DNA from 2 places in the Pseudomonas sp. F3-2 genome. Region 1 is predicted to be linked to the other one. Evidence: predicted binding sites of a transcription regulator. Region 1 holds the regulator's gene; the other holds the start of a gene.
What was found. The regulator FliA, encoded in region 1, starts transcription of late flagellar genes. The targets are predictions, from matches to a motif close to CTAAAGTTTNNNNNNNNNNNGCCGNTAA.
Positions count from the first base shown of each region.

Region 2: a site for FliA is predicted at 1,609-1,636, ahead of AAGQ88_RS15935 (methyl-accepting chemotaxis protein). Genes of this name have one in related genera too.

Region 1 covers NZ_CP152388.1:4,087,655-4,091,064, reverse strand. The annotation lists gene flhF (flagellar biosynthesis protein FlhF) at 1-475, shown strand, start outside; gene fleN (flagellar synthesis regulator FleN) at 594-1,427, shown strand; gene fliA (RNA polymerase sigma factor FliA) at 1,424-2,164, shown strand; gene AAGQ88_RS18490 (chemotaxis response regulator CheY) at 2,429-2,803, shown strand; gene AAGQ88_RS18485 (protein phosphatase CheZ) at 2,823-3,410, shown strand, end outside.
Region 2 covers NZ_CP152388.1:3,504,918-3,508,327, reverse strand. The annotation lists gene AAGQ88_RS15945 (MltA domain-containing protein) at 1-620, opposite strand, end outside; gene AAGQ88_RS15940 (hypothetical protein) at 822-1,571, shown strand; gene AAGQ88_RS15935 (methyl-accepting chemotaxis protein) at 1,689-3,410, shown strand, end outside.

The DNA.
Region 1 (3,410 bases):
CGATCCGGGCCAGTCTCTGGCGCAGGCGCTGGAGCCGCTGCTGCGCAAGCGCGTGGTGTTGATCGACACCGCGGGCCTGCAAGCCAGCGATCCGGCCTTGCGCCTGCAGTTGGAAAGCCTCGCCGGTCGTGGCATCCGTGCCCGCAACTATCTGGTATTGGCCACCACCAGCCAGAAGCAGGTGCTGACGGCGGCGTATCACAGTTACAAACGTTGCGGTCTGGCCGGGTGCATCCTGACCAAACTCGACGAGACGGCCAGCCTGGGCGAAGTCCTCAGCCTGGCGGTCACTCACGAACTGCCTGTGGCCTATCTCACCGATGGTCCACGGATACCGGATGATCTGCATTTGCCACGCCGGCACCAGTTGGTAAGCCGGGCTGTCAGTGTGCAGATGCAGGAGGAGCCTAGCGAGGAAGCGATGGCGGATATGTTTGCGGATCTTTATCACAGTCCCGGCAAGCGTGCGGGCTAGGTAGGGAAAATGACACTGGAATATACCTGCATCGATGGTCTGCCAGGCATTGTTCACACTCTGAACGTGCAGCCCTACATGTGGCTTAGGTCTAAGCAAGACAAGGTAAAAAATTAACATGGGCAGCATGCATCCCGTACAGGTTATCGCGGTGACCGGTGGCAAAGGTGGCGTCGGCAAGACCAACGTTTCAGTGAATCTTTCACTGGCGCTGGCCGAGCTCGGGCGTCGCGTCATGTTGCTGGACGCCGATCTGGGTCTGGCCAACGTCGACGTATTGCTGGGGCTGACGCCCAAACGCACGCTTGCGGATGTCATCGAGGGCCGCTGCGAGCTGCGCGACGTGCTGCTGCAGGGGCCGGGCGGCGTACGCATCGTGCCGGCCGCTTCCGGCACGCAGAGCATGGTGCACCTGACTCCGGCGCAGCATGCCGGTCTGATTCAGGCGTTCAGCGACATCGGCGACAACCTGGATGTGCTGGTGATCGATACCGCTGCCGGGATCGGCGAGTCGGTGGTCAGCTTCGTGCGCGCCGCTCAGGAAGTCCTGCTGGTGGTGTGCGATGAGCCCACTTCGATCACTGACGCTTACGCGCTGATCAAGCTGCTCAATCGCGACTACGGCATGAACCGCTTCCGCGTGCTGGCCAACATGGCGCAGAGCCCGCAGGAAGGGCGCAACCTGTTCGCCAAGCTGACCAAAGTGACTGACCGTTTCCTCGATGTCGCGCTGCAATACGTTGGCGCCGTTCCGTACGACGAGTGCGTGCGCAAGGCGGTCCAGAAGCAGCGTGCGGTGTACGAAGCGTTCCCGCGTTCCAAATGTGCGCTGGCGTTCAAGGCCATCGCGCAGAAGGTCGATACCTGGCCGCTGCCGGCGAACCCGCGCGGTCACCTTGAGTTTTTCGTTGAACGCCTGGTGCATCAGACCAGCGCAGGGCCCGTGTCATGACCGCAAGTGGCTATCGCATGTACAGCAAATCATCCAAAGATTCCCAGTACGAACTGATCGAGCGTTATGCCCCGCTGGTCAAGCGCATCGCTTACCACCTGCTGGCGCGACTGCCGGCCAGTGTTCAGGTCGAGGACCTGATCCAGGCCGGCATGATCGGTCTGCTCGAGGTGTCGACCAAGTACGACTCCACCAAAGGTGCGAGTTTCGAGACTTACGCGGGTATTCGTATTCGCGGCGCGATGCTCGACGAAGTGCGCAAGGGCGACTGGGCGCCACGCTCGGTTCACCGGAATACGCGCATGGTCAGCGACGCGATTCGTGCAATTGAAGCAAAAACCGGCCGTGACGCTAAAGATCACGAGGTTGCTGCCGAACTTCAATTGAGTCTCGATGATTACTACGGGATTTTGAACGATACCTTGGGCAGTCGCCTGTTCAGCTTCGACGACCTGTTGCAGGACGGCGAGCATGAAGGGCTGCACGAGGACGGCGCGAGCCAGTCGCTGGAGCCGTCGCGCGATCTGGAAGACGAACGTTTCCAGGCTGCGCTGGCGGATGCCATCGCCAATCTGCCGGAGCGTGAACGCCTGGTGCTGGCGCTGTATTACGACGAAGAGCTGAACCTCAAGGAAATCGGTGAGGTCCTGGGGGTCAGCGAATCTCGGGTCAGCCAGCTGCATAGCCAGTGCGCCGCGCGGTTGCGTGGACGGTTGGGAGAGTGGCGCGCGCGCTGATTCATCGCACGTGAACAGGGTGTTCGCGTGTTGCAAGTAAGACCGGCTGTGCTGAATGTGGTGTGGGAAGCAGGAGAGACAAGGCAGGAGCCGGTCGGATCAGGTCTTTGAACGGCCTGTTGCGCCGTGTTCGTGACCCCTCGATGTGCACCATCCCTTATTATTTTCGTAGAGCCGATCACTGGGTTGTGCCGGTATTGATTGAACGCGCGTCCAGGTGCTGGGCGCGTTAAAGACTGCTTGGAGGTCGAATTGGACAAGAACATGAAAATCCTCATCGTTGATGACTTCTCAACGATGCGGCGGATCATAAAAAACCTGTTGCGTGACCTTGGGTTCACCAACACGGCCGAAGCAGATGACGGTACCACCGCATTGCCGATGCTGCAGAGCGGGGCTTTTGACTTTCTGGTGACTGACTGGAACATGCCCGGCATGTCCGGCATCGACCTGTTGCGTCAGGTCCGCGCCGACGAGCGTCTGCGTCACTTGCCGGTATTGATGGTCACTGCCGAAGCCAAGCGCGAGCAGATCATCGAAGCCGCTCAGGCCGGTGTGAACGGCTACGTGGTCAAGCCATTCACCGCGCAAGTGCTCAAAGAAAAGATCGAGAAGATATTCGAGCGCGTCAATAGCTGATGTCCGCTGCGAGGGCGCTATGGATTCCAAAGATTCGACAATGGGTGACTTCGAGTCGACCCTGAAGAAACATGCACAAGAACTCGTCGCGAGCCTTGAAAAAGGCAAGTTCGGCGATGCCGTGCAACTCATCCATGAGCTTAATCAGACCCGGGATCGCGGCCTGTATCAGGAAGTCGGCAAACTGACGCGCGAGCTGCACAGTGCGATCGTCAATTTCCAGATTGACCCGCACATGCCGCAAGCCGAAGAAGTGTCCCAGATCACCGATGCCACCGAACGCCTGTCGTATGTTGTCAGGCTGACGGAAGGTGCGGCCAACCGCACCATGGACCTGGTCGAGCAGAGCACGCCGTTGATGAATGGCCTCAGTGCCGATGCCAAGGCCTTGAGCGCCGATTGGGGACGCTTCATGCGTCGCGAGATCGGTGCCGATGAGTTTCGTGATCTGGCCCGCCGCGTCGATGGTTTTCTGACGCGCAGCGAGAAGGAGACCGCCGAGGTCGCCAGCCACCTGAACGACATTCTGCTGGCTCAGGATTACCAGGACCTCACCGGCCAGGTCATCAAGCGTGTGACCACACTGGTCACCGAAGTGGAGAGCAAT
Region 2 (3,410 bases), 580 kb from region 1:
GAGCCCTGGATTTGCAGGAACTGCAGGTCAATGGGGTTTTCCAGCCAGGCCAGCACGGGCGCGTTCACGCCTTTTTCGCCGATCGTTGCGGCGTCGTCATAAGGGCGCAGGATGCGTCCGTCGAGACGGCCACGCAGACGCTTGCCCTTGAGCTCGGGATAAATGCTGTCCAGATTGACGATGATCAGGTCATCGGGCACGCCATAGATGGCGACCGGGTGCTGATCGTTGCGCTGCTCGCTGCCCTTGTAGATGGGTTCGTAATAGCCGGTGATCAAGCCGTTGGCGCCATGTTCCGAGGAGCGCAGGCTGTAGACCTGCAACTGATTCTTGAGGAACTCGCGCACCGCGGCCGGGTTCTGCGGCACTTGCCCGGCCAGCGCACAGGTGCTGCCCCAGACCGGATCCTTGGCCAGCCGCTTGCACGCCGAGAACCAGCTGTTGTAGCCCGCCATCAGGTCCACATCATTGACCGGCGGCAGCTTGTCCCACTCCACGCTGACATATGTGGTGACTTCGGACGGTCTGGTTTTGGGCGCGCCGCCATCGCAGGCAGCGAGCAGAGCGATCAGCGGAGCGAGGCAAAACAGAAAGCGGCGCCAGTGCAGGCTTGTGGTCATCACGCGGGGTGTTCCTGAGAGCAAGTGAAGAGGGCTAGCTTGGTGAAAGCCGAGAGCTGCGTCAAATGTGTGACTGTCCTCCGACCGCAGCCGTTGCAGGACATTTCAGGCCCGTGTCGCACTTTTTTCCGGTTTGCGGCTCTATGCATGGCCGGGACGCAGCGATCCACGCGACGTCCAGAGAGTTGAAGCTTGCGATACATGGTCTGTGTTTCCCGATATTTCCTTGCGCGACGCGCTGCTCGTGCGCTGCTTGCGTCATGCCTGCTCATGCTCTGCATCGGTGGCTGCACCCGTCAGGACGGCCGTGACGTCGCCACCCAGTTCCAGGAAGCGCGTCCTCAGGAATTCTTTCAGACCAGCGTCGATCGCATGGCCACACTGGCCATGCATGACAACCTCGAAAGTCTGTACCTGCTGATGAACAAGCTGTACCTGCGCAATCCGGCGGAGTGGCGCAAGTCAGGCTTCGTCGACGCTCGCTCGGCCGAGCGCAATGTGCGCGAAGCCATCGAGCAGCAGAAGCCACTCGGTCAACTGGGCAAACGCCGGGATCTGGCGGCCTTGAGCTATGCACTGAGCCCGGAGTTTCTCGGCGACCGGGTCGGCGCCTTCATCTATGCCATCGGCAGCATGCTAGTGACGGCCCACGGCGGGCGGCTCGAATTCTTCATGACCGACCAGATCAACCCGACGTTCGTGAGCAACGCAGCGCGCAATATCGAGAAGGCGACGTGGCTGCTGAGCCAGCGGCAGAACGCCAACGGCGAGCTGATGCTGTTCTCCAACGAGATCTCGGAGGAGGGCAGCAACCTCAGCTTTGCCACCGAGTTCGGCAAGATCGTCGCGCGCCTGGATCTGCTCACCCAGATGCTGGACGAACGTTACCGGCGCATCGGCCTGAATTACGCCCAGAGCCTGCTGTTCCTCAATTTCCTGCCCGTTCAGTAGGCATTGCCTGCCGCGCCGATGCCTTTCATCGGCGCGCCTCATCGTTCCTGCGCTGCGGTCGATACCTCTTTTGGCGTTGTGCAAAACAACAACAAATTTCAGGCCATGGAGTCAACGATGTTTAAAACAGTGCAGGCGCGCTATACGGTCATCTTCGTGGCCTTGATCCTGGTGATCGCGGTCATTACCGAGCAGGGCATCGAACACTTTGTCACGCCCAAAGTGCGGGCGTCGCAGGAAAAGGTCGTGCTCAGCCAGGTCGACCAGATCGGCACGCGGATTCTCTCGGACCTTGCCCGCGTCGAGGCGCAGTCCCGTGGCATCACCCAGGCGGTGCCGCTGCTGGACAGCGATGCCATCGACAAGGTATTGCCGGGCATGGTCGACCAGTACGGCGATGCCAAAGTGTTCGGCGGCGGTGTCTGGCCAATGCCCGACAAACGCACGCCCGGCCGCAACAAGCACAGCACGTTCTATCACCGTGACGGCAGCGGCCAACTGGTGGTCAGCACGTTCTGGAACTCCGACCCTGCGCCCAACTACTGGGAGCAGCCGTGGCACCGTGCCGGCCAGAACGCGCCCAAGGGCAAATGCGCCTGGGCGGCCGCGTATCAGGACGAAGCCAGTCCGCAGCCGCGCACCAACTGCGCGATGGGCATCTACAAGGACGGCTCGCTGTACGGCGTCTCGACCATCGACGTGACCCTCGGCTTCTTCAACGGCCTGATTCAGGAGAAGGAAAAAGAAATCCAGGGCCAGGTGATGATCGTCGAGCGCGATGGCAAGGTCCTGACCAATCAGGGCAGCATTCCCGGCGAAATCATCCTCAAGAACATTTCTGCCTTCACCGGTCAGTCGATGTTTGCCAAAGCCATTCAGGACGGCCTCACGCAAGTGTCCGGCGACGCGGTGTATTCCCGGGAATATCAGGACCCGCAACTGGGCGATCTGACCTTCTTCCTGCGCCCGGTGGTGGGCACGCCCTGGCTGATCGCAACCTCGTTGCCGACGGCGATGCTGACGGCCAGCAGCAGCGAGGTGTTGAAAACACTGGGCTGGCTGCAGATTCCGCTGGTGATTCTCTTGCTCGCGGTGCTGGGCTTCGCCTTCAATCGCCTGCTGGCGCGCCTGACCGTGTTGCGCACTAACATCGACGCGTTGTCGTCGGGTGAGGCGGATCTGACCCGGCGCATCCCGATCAAGGGCGAAGACGAGCTGGACGCCGTCGGTCAGTCGGTCAACAAATTCATCGCGTTCCAGCAGACGATGATCGTCGAAGTGCGCAGCGGCACCGAGCAGATTTCCGCCGGTCTGGCGCAATTGCAGGAGCAGTCGCGCAACATCAACCAGATTCTCAATCGTCATGCCTCCGAGACCGATCAGGCGGTGACGGCGATCAATGAGATGAGCGCCACCGCCGACAGCGTGGCAGAAAGCGCGACGCAGACGGCCAGCTTTACCCAGTCGGCAAACGACGCCGCACAACGTTCGCGGGACGTCGTGGATCAGGCCTCGGTCAGCGTGCTGGCCCTGGTGGCCGAGGTTGAAGACGCGACCCAATACGTGCAGGAAATGCAGGTCGACGCCAAGCGCATCACTGACGTGCTCGGCGTGATCGGCGGAATCGCTCAGCAAACCAACCTGTTGGCCCTCAACGCCGCGATCGAGGCGGCGCGCGCAGGCGAGCAGGGCCGTGGCTTCGCGGTGGTGGCCGATGAGGTCCGGGCACTGGCGGGTCGCACTCAGCAGAGCACTTCGGAGATCAACGAAATGCTGTCGCGGCTGGAGCAGGGCGTGAGCACCGCCGTCGGCGCGATGGAGAAGACCAAGGTCAGTTGC